2 regions of the Exiguobacterium sp. SL-10 genome follow, and region 2 is predicted to be linked to the other one. Evidence: riboswitches for the same ligand, from Rfam matches in the RefSeq annotation. Region 2 holds a riboswitch; the other holds the start of a gene.
What was found. A riboswitch is a leader RNA that binds a small molecule or an ion and turns the genes downstream of it on or off. The one in region 2 is predicted to bind S-adenosylmethionine.
Positions count from the first base shown of each region.

Region 1: another riboswitch for S-adenosylmethionine. It lies ahead of metK (methionine adenosyltransferase); the one in region 2 lies ahead of EVJ33_RS04275 (Na+/H+ antiporter NhaC family protein).

Region 1 is NZ_SJUP01000009.1:41,834-48,703, forward strand. Features, by position in the region: gene ytkD (RNA deprotection pyrophosphohydrolase) at 1-62, shown strand, start outside; gene EVJ33_RS10885 (alpha/beta hydrolase family protein) at 43-804, shown strand; gene pckA (phosphoenolpyruvate carboxykinase (ATP)) at 833-2,404, opposite strand; SAM riboswitch class I at 2,720-2,839, shown strand; gene metK (methionine adenosyltransferase) at 2,970-4,178, shown strand; gene EVJ33_RS10900 (hypothetical protein) at 4,218-4,733, opposite strand; gene EVJ33_RS10905 (GNAT family N-acetyltransferase) at 4,898-5,368, shown strand; gene EVJ33_RS10910 (alpha/beta fold hydrolase) at 5,460-6,176, shown strand; gene mnmM (tRNA 5-(aminomethyl)-2-thiouridylate-methyltransferase MnmM) at 6,205-6,777, opposite strand; gene mnmL (tRNA modification radical SAM protein MnmL/YtqA) at 6,731-6,870, opposite strand, start outside.
Region 2 is NZ_SJUP01000002.1:263,289-270,158, reverse strand. Features, by position in the region: gene EVJ33_RS04280 (GGDEF domain-containing protein) at 1-1,630, shown strand, start outside; SAM riboswitch class I at 1,728-1,823, shown strand; gene EVJ33_RS04275 (Na+/H+ antiporter NhaC family protein) at 1,896-3,179, shown strand; gene EVJ33_RS04270 (TVP38/TMEM64 family protein) at 3,201-3,851, opposite strand; gene trhO (oxygen-dependent tRNA uridine(34) hydroxylase TrhO) at 4,076-5,017, shown strand; gene EVJ33_RS04260 (divergent PAP2 family protein) at 5,135-5,560, shown strand; gene EVJ33_RS04255 (PucR family transcriptional regulator) at 5,662-6,870, shown strand, end outside.

The DNA of each region.
Region 1 (6,870 bases), on a different contig from region 2:
TGATGAAGGACCGGGTGCTCCCGGAAACGATGAAGGTGCTCCATGAAAAACGCTTGGTTTGACAAGGTCGAGGTCCTGCCGCCGTATGCCGGCTATCCGATTCACCGAGGCTGGTATGCGACGCGCGACGGTGAGGACGTCGTTGCCTATACAATCACGCCGAAACGGCCAAACGGGCACGTCTTGTTTTATTTGCGTGGTGGGACCGGACGAATCGGGGACGTGCGTTTGCCCCGGTTGATGCAGTTTGCGGCCAGAGGCTTCCACGTCGTGGCTCCCGTCTATCGGGGTAACCATGGCGGAAGCGGGAAAGAGGACTTCGGCGGGGCGGACTTAGAGGACGTCTTGTCCCTCTATGACCGCGTCCGTCGAACGGATACGTTTATTCATGCCCTTGGTTTCTCGCGCGGGGGCATGATGGCGTTATCGCTCGCTGCGGAACGGCCGCTCACGTCCGTCACATCATGGGCGGGTGTCACCAATCTCGAGTGGACGTATGAAGAACAGCGCTCGATGCGGAAAATGCTCCGTCGCATGACCGGGGGGGACCCGGAAGCGGCGCGTGCGGCTTATGTGGAGCGTTCGCCTCTCTACAAAGACTGGGAGGCCCCGACATTATTGATTCACGGGACAGACGACGAGCAAGTGCGACTTCGTCATGCGACAGCCGTGGCCGAACGAATGGGGGAGCGGGCCGAGCTTTGGGTCGTTCCGTTCGCCCATCAACTCCCGTTTTGGGAAAAGTGGAAGACGACCGAAGAGGCAATGGATTGGATGTTAGCCATCGCACAAAAAAATGACTAGTGCCTGCTCGGGCGCTAGTCATTTTTTATTAGACGATGATTGGACCGGCCGCAACGACCGCCTCACTCGTTTTGGTGAATCGCTTAAAGTTGTCTTGGAACTTACGGGCGAGCGCTGCCGCCTCGGCGTCATAACGGGCCCCGTCTTTCCATGTACCACGCGGATCAAGCACGTCCGCTGGCACTCCGTCGATGTGGCGTGGAATCTCGACGTTGAAGATGTCGTGGCGCGTCGTCTCGACGTCACGTAGTTTTCCGTTGACGGCAGCGTTCACCATCGCCCGTGTATAGGCGAGTTTCATCCGTGAGCCTTCCCCGTATGCTCCGCCAGTCCAACCCGTATTGACGAGATAGACGTCGACGTCATGTTTCTCGATCAACGTACCGAGCATATCGGCATATCGTTCCGGCGCGAGTGGCAAGAACGGTGAACCGAAGCATGTCGAGAACGTCGCTTGTGGTTCAGTGACACCGCGCTCCGTACCGGCGAGCTTCGATGTATAACCCGATAAGAAGTGATACATCGCCTGCTCCTTCGTCAATTTGCTGATTGGAGGCAACACCCCGTATGCGTCAGCCGTCAAGAAGACGATCGTGTTCGGATGCCCGGCCCGTGAAGGAAGCATCGCATTATCGATGAATTGAATCGGATAGGCGGCCCGTGTGTTTTCGGTGAGCGAGATGTTCTTGTAGTCCGGCGCGCGAGACTCGTCTAAAACGACGTTCTCAATCAACGAGCCGAATCGGATGGCATCATAGATTTGTGGCTCGTTCTCACGCGACAAGTTGATTGTCTTCGCGTAGCAACCGCCTTCGATATTGAAGACGCCGTCTGGAGACCAGCCGTGTTCGTCGTCGCCGATCAAATGTCGCTCTGTATCGGCCGATAACGTCGTCTTTCCGGTACCAGATAGTCCGAAGAAGAGAGCCGTCTCACCGGCGTCCGATACGTTCGCCGAGCAGTGCATCGATAAGACATGCTGCTCTGGTAACAGGAAGTTCATGACCGAGAAAATCGACTTCTTAATTTCGCCGCCGTATTCTGTTCCCCCGATCAGAATGGTCCGCTTGGCGAATGAGACGAGAATGAACGTTTCTGAGTTCGTCCCGTCGACGACCGGGTCGGCCTTATAGCTCGGTGCATAGATGACCGTGAACGGCTCGAAGGCACCTTGTGTCGGCCATTCGCGCAAGAACAATTGTTTCGCGAACAAGTTGTGCCATGCGTATTCCGTGATGGCCCGGACCGGAAGCGTGTAATGCTCGTCTGCCCCGGCAGACGCCTCGAGATAATAAAGTTTTTCTTTCGTCTCGAGATGTGTGAGCACTTTATCGAGTAGTGCGGTGAACTTCTCTTCCGCGATCGGTTGGTTGACCGGACCCCAGTCCACTAAATGATTGCTGACTTCATCTTGCACGACGAATTTGTCTTTCGGTGACCGTCCTGTGAATTTACCTGTACTGACCGATAAAGCCCCGTCTTTCGTCAGTACGCCTTCCCCGTTGCGAATGGCTTCTTCCACCAGTTCTGGAACCGTTAAGTTCCGCTTCATGTCGGCACCTTTAATTAATTCTTCGATTTTCAGGAGCGTTGTCGCCATCCTGAATCCCACCTTTCCCCTAAATAGATGTGGATGAAATCCGCATACTTCCGCGTTTAATTAGTATGACGTTTTTTATTATATGTGACATACTAATCAAAAACAAGCATTTTTTACCCCTTAAAGTAAGCGCTTTCTTACATTGTCATTCTAACATATTCTGTACCAGGTCATAGTACAAAAACAAAAACCGTCAAAAAAATGTTTGATATTTCACAAACATAACTAATGGACGTACATGAAAAGTTTGACGAATTCGGTCGATACGCTTGACAGAACGGGGTGTCATTTATATGATGGTCTTCGTAACGGATACTCTTATTCTGAGCGGTGGAGGGAACAAGGCCCTACGAAGCCCAGCAACCGTCCGATTTGTCATTGTTATTCGGAAAAGGTGCTATCCTGAAGCGAAGCGCAAGCTTCGAACGATAAGAGGGTAAGGAAGAACGATTCAACCTTTCCCATTGAACATGGCGAAAGGTTTTTTTCATTACCGTCCCAAAGCAACGCGTAAGGGGAACGAGTACCGTCCACACATCACCCTTATTATAGGAGGTTTTTCGAAATGGCAAACTTGAACCGTCGACTTTTCACTTCGGAGTCCGTCACGGAAGGACATCCGGATAAAATTTGTGACCAAATCTCAGATGCGATTTTGGATGCAATTTTAGCTGAAGATCCAAACGCCCGCGTTGCGGCTGAGACATCTGTCACAACAGGTCTCGTGCTCGTAGCGGGTGAGATCACAACATCAACTTACGTGGATATCCCGAAAGTTGTTCGTGAAACAGTTCGTGAGATCGGCTACACACGTGCGAAATATGGTTTCGATGCAGAGACTTGTGCGGTCCTCACATCGATTGACGAGCAATCAGTAGACATCGCCCAAGGTGTCGACCAAGCGCTCGAAGCTCGTGAAGGACACATGACTGAAGAAGAAATCGATGCGATCGGTGCTGGTGACCAAGGTCTCATGTTCGGTTACGCAACAAAAGAGACACCTGAACTCATGCCGCTCCCGATTTCACTCGCTCACAAATTGTCGCGCCGTTTGGCAGAAGTTCGTAAAAACGGAACGCTCGCTTACCTTCGCCCTGATGGGAAGACACAAGTAACAGTCGAATACGACGAAGCGAACAACCCGGTTCGCATCGACACGATCGTCATCTCGACACAACACGCCGAAGACATCACGCTCGAGCAAATCCAAGCTGATTTGAAAGAGCACGTCATCGATGCGGTCATCCCGGCTGAACTCATCGACGCAGACACGAAATACTTCATCAACCCGACTGGCCGCTTCGTTATCGGTGGACCACAAGGGGATGCAGGCCTTACAGGACGTAAAATCATCGTCGATACGTACGGTGGTTACGCTCGCCATGGCGGCGGTGCGTTCTCTGGTAAAGATCCAACCAAAGTTGACCGTTCAGCGGCATATGCAGCTCGTTACGTAGCCAAAAACCTCGTTGCAGCGGGACTTGCTGATAAAGCAGAAGTACAACTCGCTTACGCGATCGGCGTTGCCCACCCGGTATCGATTGCGGTCGACACGTTCGGCACAGGTAAATTGAGCGAGACTGAGCTCGTCGAACTCGTTCGCGAGAACTTCGACCTTCGTCCGGCCGGCATCATCAAGATGCTCGACCTTCGTCGCCCAATCTACAAGCAAACAGCAGCTTACGGCCACTTCGGTCGTACGGACGTTGAACTCCCATGGGAGCAAACGGACAAAGCGGCAGTGCTTGAAGAAGGCGCGAAACGCTTCGCATAAGACAGTAGAAACGACCTTTCTCAGCGAAAGGTCGTTTTTTTATGCTCGTGGTTTATTGTCATTTGATGATTCGCTATTATTTGACGAGGTTTCTTGACCGAGCGCCGTATCTTTCGCTTCGACGACTTTCTCACCGATGTCTTGTAAATCGGCCTTCGCTTCTTGCGCCGTTCCGACGACTTTGTTCACGTCTTCTTTGACGGTATCAACTTCACCAGCGACTTTTTCATAGACGTTTTGGACGTCAGTGGCAACTTCTTGGATGATTCCAGAAGCCGATTTCACTTGGTCGATGACTTGTGAGGCTTTTCCGGCCGGGTCTTGTTTGACCGTATCGACGAGACCGCCGACCGACGATTTCGCGCTCGAGAACGATTGTTTCGTGTTCTCGCGGTTCGACGTACTAAGTAGGGCGAGCAATCCACCGACGAGGGCGCCGAGGAGCATCCCGGTCACGACGGTGATTTTAGGACCACCTGTATTTGATTGGTCAAACTGACGATTTGGATTGTTGGCTTGTTCTACTTGTGGATCGTGTTGTAGTTTCGGTTCCATAGTAACACTCCTTTTTGTAAGTTGGCATTGATACTCTTATACCCGAGTCAAAATGGAAAATAACGTCTTCCTTCATTTCGACATCAAAAAGTAATAAGCGGGCAGGATATTTTTTTGCTGATGGGGAATGATACTACTAGATTGGCCAAAAGGGGGATGCCGTTATGAAGATTCGAGAAGCCGTTCCAGAAGATGCCGCCACCATCCGCGACATTGCGCTCGCGACGGTCAGTGAACAAGACGAGGTTCGGTCAAAAGTGATGGAACGGGCTTATCAGCAGGAGGAGATCGTCCGCGCCATCAGTTCAAGCGAAGAAGCGAAAGAGCAGTTGTTCATTGTCGGTGAAGCCGAAGGCGACGTCATCGGGTTTTATCATGCGATCGACCGCGGGGACACGTGGGAAGTACTGCGACTCTATCTTCATCCGGCCCATCACCGACAAGGTCTCGGAACGGTCCTGTTGACTCATTTGCGCGAGCGCAAAGTTCAACCGATCGAACTGTACGTCGAAAGCTCGAACGAGCAGGCAATCGCTTTTTTAAATCATGAGGCGTTCATCGAGTTAAATCGGATTCAAGAAGAAGTGTATGACCAACCAATGGAACTGATTCACTTACGCTATGACCCGAGCTAAGACCCTAGACGGATTTTTCGGACAAACATCAGTCTCGGCTGATGTTTTTTGTTAGTATGGATATATGGACATAATACAATGAGGTGACAGTATGACATATGAAGAAGAATCACGAAAAGGGGTCATCGTGATCGTCTACCCGCTCCAGTTTACGTCACGCTTGAGTGAGGCGTTTCTAGGGCGGTTACGCGATGAATATGAAGTTCTCGTCGTGACGGGACAGGCGGTCGGCTTGACCGCGGAAGACCATAAACTGTTAATCAAGAGTACGTTGCGCGAGGCGAGCCAGTACAAGCTTCCGATTCACATCATCGCTTTCAGTCTCGGAGCGCTGTTGACGAACCGTTTGCTCCAGGAATACGATGTGCCACTCGGCAGTTTGACGTACATCTCGCCTTTGTTCGATTGGCATCCATCCCGCCAAATCGGTGGCTTGAAACAAGTCGTCGCGAGTGCAGTCGACCGTTTCCGTCCGGACTTACCGCTCGGCATGATGACGTTCATGGGTGCCGGGGAAGAATCATCTCGCTTCGGTGAAATCACGTATGGCCAGTACCGCGAAATCGAGGAGGAAATCGTCGAGCATCAAGAAGAGAAGAAACATTTGCCGCGCCTTCCACTCGCTTGCTTCTATGCACCGGACGACCGCTTCGCCGATGTGAAGCTGACGCTCAACGTTTGCCGGAAAATCGGGGGCGATCAAGTGTACATCCGCCGACTCGAAGGATTCCCACATTTCGGCTATGAACGATTGAACACGAAGTTCGCGGAGACGCTTATCACGTTTTATGAATTGATCCGAGAATGAAAAAGGCGACTCGAGCGAGTCGCCTTTTTCATGTGCGTTTTTCAATCGCCACGATGAACGGGGGATGATTGATTTGGTTGATAAAGCCGTAGCGGAGGACACCGGCGTGTTTTTGATCAAGTGACTCGACATATGCGAGCACTTCGTCGCGCTCGACCTTACCGCTCTCATGACCGTGATAGATGACGACGACGATGACGCCGCCGACGGCCATCACGTCGAGCAGTTGCTCGAGGGCGTCAATGGTCGTATTGCCCGTCGTCGTGACCGACTTGTCACTCCCTGGCAAATAGCCGAGGTTGAACACGGCTGCGGTGATGGGGCGTGTCTCGTTCCCGACGACCGCTCGGACCGTGTCATGGCTGTCGTGTATCACGGTGACACGATCGGCGAGTCCGGCTCCCTCGATGCGAGTGCGTGACGCTTCGACCGCCGCGGCTTGGACGTCGAACGCATAGACATGTCCCGTCGCCTCGACGAGCTCGGCTAAAAATAATGTATCGTGCCCGTTGCCGGCCGTCATATCGATGGCGACGGCACCAGGCGTGATGTGTTCACGGAGTAAGTACTTCGCGAACGGTAACACTCTCATTAATCCCATGGCTCTCATCCTTCTTTTTTCCTTGGAAGGAATCACGACGCACCAGTTCGGCATCGATGGCGTTCAAGACGGCCATCTTGTGCCGGCTCCACG
Region 2 (6,870 bases):
TTTATTCATCTTGACGATTTCCTTGTTCGCGACAGGCGTATTGAACATACCGGCCATCGAGCCGTTGCATTTCTTTTTAATCGCGTTGCTCGTCATCATTTTTCAAATGGACTCCATCGAACGGAAAGGTGTCTATTTCACATTTTCAGAAAGTATCGTCCTCATCATTTTCTTGTTTTTCGATTTCGAGACGGCCCTGTTCGTCAACCAAATCGGCCTACTCGTCTTTCAGTTCGTCAACTTGAAACCACGCGTCGCGCTTCGGCGCTTCCGCTTCACGTATCCGTGGAACGCGATCACATCGTTTTTAGAAATCGCGATCCCGGCCAGCGTGTATGTTGCACTCGGCGGTGAGACCGGTCTCGGCTTTTATTCCCAAGACTCGTTTCTCCCGCTCGCCGGTTTGATTGTTGCCATCATTTTGAATACGGTGATCCAAAAGTATCAAGTCGGTTGGTGGTTCCGGGTCGATATCCCGGTCCGCGATTTTTTGAACATCGCGTTTTATACGTATATCGTCAGTCTCATCTTCATTTTGGCGGCATCGTTCTTCCGAGAGACGAACTTGCTCGTCGTCAGCAGCATCGCCGCCGCGCTCACGTTTTTGATCAAGCGGCTCGTCATCCAAAAAGGTCGACAAGACGCTTTCAAGTCATTGATTGAGCAGTATGATGAAGCGAAAGAAGCCGTGTCGCTCTCGCAGAGCGAGGCCCAAGCCATCGAAGTGTTTCTCAGTCAATGCGAGCGACTCAATCACTATGACGAGGGGTTCGTCGAGTTTAAATTGTTCGACCGCACGCTGTACTTTGATTTGAAGACGCGTCAGCCGATTGACCGTCACCTCGTGTTTGATTTGCTCGATCACGCTTATCCGAACGAAGCCTCAGTCGAGTATGAGATGCGCTTCGAATGGGACGCACCGCTGTCGAAGGAATTTAACGACGACTATCACAGTTTCATCTCGGTCCGATCCGAGGAGATTGAAGGAATTCGCACGTGGCTCGTCATGACCGGCGAGCACGTCTACGGCTATCCTCCGATCATTCAACGCGAGATCGTCAAACTGCTCAAGTCGTTCAACCGGACGATCAGTCGTTGCCACGAACGCGACCGTCTCTACACGGAGAGCCGGACGGACAGTTTGACGCTTCTCGCCAATGCGCGGGCTTTTTATGAATACGGGATTCAACAAATCTCGGATGGGTCGATGTATCCGATTTCGGTCGCGATGCTCGACATCGACTTTTTCAAGAAAATCAACGACACGCATGGACATCAAGTCGGGGATCGTGTGCTCCAAGAGTTCGGGCGACGGATTCGCCAAGTATTGCGTACCGACGACTTTGCCGCCCGTTACGGCGGCGAGGAGTTCATCTTGCTGTTGAACCGATGCGATGTCGAACAAGCCATCGAGATCGCCGAACGGATTCGTCAACAAATCGAGAGCAAACCGTTCCATGTCGACGGGATTGACATCTCGGTAACCGCTTCGATCGGTGTTGATACGATTCTGATGTTCGGTGACAAACGCCTCGATGATACGATTCGTAACGCTGACCGGGCCCTCTACGTCGGCGGCAAATACGCCGGACGCAACCGTGTCGCCCATTACAATTTCTTGACGACTTGACGTATCCCCCACGTTCACCGCGTGGGGGTTTGCTATTGACAAGCGGATGTGAAACAGGTACGTTAGGGAACGTGTCTAATAACTAAATATCACAACTTTTTTATCAAGAGAGACTGAGGGACTGGCCCAGTGACGTCTCGGCAGCGGGTAACCTGTGCCAAATCCAGCGAGCAGTCTGCTCGAAAGATGAAAAAAGTGTTTTCTTGTAGAGGGGGCCTTTTTTCAGAAGGCTCTCTTTTTATTTTAATCAAATGAGGTGAATCGATTGGAACAACCAACAGCTAACAAATGGGCGCTCTTGCCTTTACTCGTCTTCCTCGTCTTCTTTATTGGGGCAGGCATCTACTATGACGACTTTTATAAATTTCCGGTCTTGATCGCGGCATTAATCGCGGTCATCGTCGCGGCGATGATGACGAAAGGTAGCGTCACCCAGACGGTTGAACGCGTCGCCCAAGGCGCGGGGAACCCTGGTATTTTGATCATGGTCTTCATCTTCTTGCTCGCCGGGGCGTTCTCGAACGTCGCGGAAGCAATCGGCGCAATCGATGCGACCGTCAATGCGGCACTGACGTTTTTACCGTCCTCGCTCTTACTGAGCGGTCTATTCGTCATCGCGGCTTTCATCTCGATGGCGATGGGAACATCGACGGGCACAATTGCCGCCCTCGCCCCAATCGCACTCGGTATCCATGAAGAGAGCGGCGTCAATATCGCCATCGCGGCGGCAGCCGTCGTCGGCGGTGCCATGTTCGGGGATAACTTGTCGTTCATCTCGGACACGACGATCGCCGCCGTCCGGACCCAACGCACAAATATGCGCGATAAATTTCGGACCAACTTTTGGATCGTCCTACCGGCCGCACTCATCACAATCGTGCTCTTATCCATCTTGTCGAGCGGTGAATCGACTGTCGATGCGGCCGCGTTTGAATGGTACAAGCTGATCCCCTATCTCGCCGTCATCGCTCTCGCCTTGACCGGGTTGAACGTCATCCTCGTCTTGCTCGGCGGCATCGCCTTGACCGGCATCATCGGGTTGATCGATGGGAGTTTGGCTGTCACGTCATACGTCACGGCTATGGCCGACGGAATGATGGGTATGGCCGAAATCTCAATCTTGACGCTCCTCATGGGCGGACTCGTCGGACTGATTTCGCATAACGGCGGACTCACTTATTTGCGTGACACGCTCACGTCGCGGATTCAAAAACGGGCCGGCGCCGAATGGAGCATCGCCGGGCTCGTCAGTGCGACGAACGTCGCGACGGCGAACAACACGATTTCGATTCTCGTCGCCGGACCGCTCGCGGCGAACATCGCCGACGATTATGACATCGAGCGTAAAAAGTCAGCGAGTGTACTCGACATCTTCTCGTGCGGCGTCCAAGGCCTGTTGCCTTATGGCGCGCAGCTCCTCATCGCCGCCGAACTGACGAACACGGCGTCACCGGCACTCGTCCCGTATATGTTCTATCCGTTCCTCCTCTTCATTTGTGGCGGATTGGCGATTGTCTTTAACTTCCCGCGTTTCAAAAAGCGCGCCTAACCAAAACGACCCTTTGAAGCATTAGCTTCGAAGGGTCGTTTGACGTTTTGCGTCACGTTCACGTTTCAGTTGTTCGTTTCGTTTTTTGAAGGCGCGCCGCTTGAGCAGTTCTTCGAGACCACGGCTGATCGCCCAAAGGACGAACAGCAACAGTCCAAGTATCGATAAGCGGAGCGGACTTTGAATAAACTCCTCCCACTGGTCGCCAATGACGGAGAAAATCAAGACGACAAGCAATTTTCCAAACCCGGCCGCCATGATAAACGTCCGGAGCGGCATTTGAATGAGGGCGAGTAAGTACGTGATCAAGCTGACGGGGATGAACGGGAGTGAATATAAAAAGCCAAGCGAGATCGGACTCATATGATTGATTCGTTCAAGCCAGTATACTCCTTGTTTGTGCCTCTCGAGCCACCGCGTCATCGGTTTTCGGAATACGTAGCGCACGGCCGCGAAGACAAGAATGGTCCCAAGTAAACTGCCGACCCAAGACAATAACGTCCCGAGCAAGAACCCGTACGTGGCTGCATTCGCTGAAATGATGAGCACGAGCGGAAGAAATGGGAAGATCGCTTCAAGGAACGGTGCTCCGAGTCCTGCCCAGGGGCCTCCCGGAAGTTCTTGAAGCCATTCAATCAATTGGATAATCCATTGTTGGAGTGATGTGAGCATATCAGTTTCCACCTTCGACTTTCATTAATACCTTTTTACCCGATTTCGCTCAGGAAGACGCATCCCCCTGCACGCCTTCAAAAAAAATAAAAAGTATTTGCGAAATTCCGCTGTGATATCTATCATATAATATGGACTTGTGGTTGCAGGCAAGTCCGTTTGTCGAACGACACAACCCAACGTTCGTTTTCCTGCAAAAAACTGAACACAGGGGAGTAACACAAATGGAAACAAAACCAATGCGGGTCTTGCTGTACTATAAGTACGTCAATATCGAAGACCCAGAAACGCTCACACAAGAGCATCTGAAGTATTGCAAGGACCTTGGAATCAAAGGACGCATCTTGATTTCTTCCGAAGGAATCAACGGCACGTGCTCTGGGACTTGGGAACAGACCGAGCAGTACATGAACGACTTGAAAGCGAACCCGTACTTCAGCGACATCGAGTTCAAAATCGATGAAGTCGAAGAACATGCGTTCTCGAAAATTTTTGTCCGTCATAAAAAAGAACTTGTGACGTGGCGCTTTGATGGGGAATTCGACGTGCCTAAACAGCACGGTGCGTACCTCGAACCGGCAGAATGGAAAGAGATGATGAATCGCGACGATGTCGTCATCCTCGATGTTCGTAACAACTACGAGTACGATCTTGGTCACTTTAAAAATGCGATCAAAATCGATGTAGAGGCTTCTCGTTACATGCCAGATTGGCTCGAAGAGAACAAGGACCTCTACGAAGGGAAAACGTTACTCACGTACTGTACCGGAGGCGTCCGTTGCGAGAAATTTACCGCATATATGCGTGACCAAGGTCACGACAACATTTTCCACCTTAAAGGCGGCGTCGCCATGTACGGCAAAGACGACGCTACGAAAGGCGAAGACTGGGAAGGCGAGCTTTACGTCTTTGACGAGCGCATCAACGTCCCCGTCAACACGGTCAACCCGTCGATTGTCTCTGAGTGCATGCACTGCGGGACGAAGACGGTCCGTTACGTTAATTGTGCCAACCCGGTGTGTAATGCTCAACATTTCTGCTGTGAAGCGTGTGAACCGAAGCAAATGCGTTCATGCTCGAAAGAGTGCCAGGAGCATCCACGTAACCGCTATATCATCGAGAATATCGCGGACAAACTTCAGGAGACTGAAGGCGTCGTCGGGTAACAAAAATCGACCGAAAAGCACTTCGAGCCTATGCTCGGGGTGCTTTTTTTGACAAAAACTTTACGTCTAGTGCCTGACAGAATCGGGTATAGTGTAGATACCATTGTCAGACAGGAAGTGAATCGATTGCTCTTTAACGAACCTTTACTCGCCGCCTTGCTCGCGTGGTTCATCGCCCAAGCGGCCAAGCTCGTAACCGAACTCATTAAAACACGAGATTTTGAACTCGAAATCATGTTTGCCTCAGGTGGGATGCCAAGCTCCCACTCCTCGACCGTCGTCGCATTGACGACCGTCATCGGGCGCATCGAAGGACTCGACTCCAGTATGTTCGCCCTCGCCTTGATTTTCGCGACGATCGTCATGTACGACGCGACAGGCGTCCGGCAAGCGGTCGGATTCCAGGCTCGTTTATTGAACGACTATTTCAAAGGCATCAAACATGAGACGCCGATCTTAAATGAGTTGGTCGGTCACACCCCGTTCCAAGTCATTGTCGGTGCCTTGCTCGGTCTCGTCATCGGATTGTTTTTCCCGATTTAATATGAATTGTGGAGGCATGTCGCCCCTTCTTCTCCAAACGCCTCATCTTTTTGTGAACTTTCACAACAGAGACGGTATAGTGAGAGAGAGGAGGAATCGACATGCCTTTTTTGCAGAAATCTTACGAATCGCTCGATACGCTCGCCGAAGCCATCGGACAGGCGATTCGGGCTCCGATCACGATTGAAAATCGCCACCACCAGTTGCTCGCCTATAGCACCCATCCCGACTCGACCGACCCGGCACGAATCGCGACGATTATCGGTCGCCGCGTCCCGGAAGCCGTCATCGAGGATTTATGGGAAAGTGGAATCCTGCAAGAAGTGATCGATTGCGACGAACCGGTCGTCATCCCGGCCCGGATGGCCGTCGGTCTCGGGGAGCGTGCCGCTGTCGTCATCAAGCAACAGGACGATGTGCTCGGTTATATTTGGAGTCTCGCCCGAACGACCCCGTTTTCTGACCAAGAGCTCACCGTGTTGAAAGAAGGGGCAAGTATCGCTAAAAAGCTGCTGATGACCATCGCCATGCATGAACGACGCATCGATGCCGAGCTCGAGCGTTTCTTTTTAGAAGTGTTGGCCACCCCTAACTTGTCGTCCGCTCATCGCGAGCGCTTAGATGAACTCGCCCCAATTGCCGTCGCCAGCCGACTCACAATCATCGAGTGCAGTCAACCGATCACCCCACAGCTGGCGGAACGATTGTTTTACGTCCTCGCGACCCAACAAGCGATTGAGGTCGTGTTACATGCAATCGATGGTCAACAGTTACTCGTCTGGCATTATATGAAATCGGAGTTGGCCGAGGAAGAGACGGCCCTCTTGCAATGGGCCGACCGCTTCGAGACCCAGCTGCGAGATAAATTTAACGAGGTGGAGCCGCGTCTTGGTGTCAGCCGGCGTTTCTTTGAGAGCGACATGTTGTATGCCGCGATGGAAGAGGCACGACGGGTCACATCACTTCGCCGGAAGTTTCCGTATGAACTTGCCACGACGCACACGTTCGAACAGATTGGCATCTATCAACTCGTCCCAGATCTCGCTCGCCGCATCGGGCTGCGACTCGAGACGCATCCGACCATCGAACGTTTGCAAACATATGATGTCGCCCATCATACCGAGCTCGTCACGACGCTCGAATGGTATTTCTATTTTGATGGGAACGTCAAACGTGTCGCATCTCATCTTCATATCCACCCGAACACCGTGCTCTATCGGATTCGACGCATCGAGGAGCTGACGAATATTACGCAAGTCTCCCTTCCCGAACGAGCCGCCGTCTACCTCGCCATCAAGGCTGGCCAATAC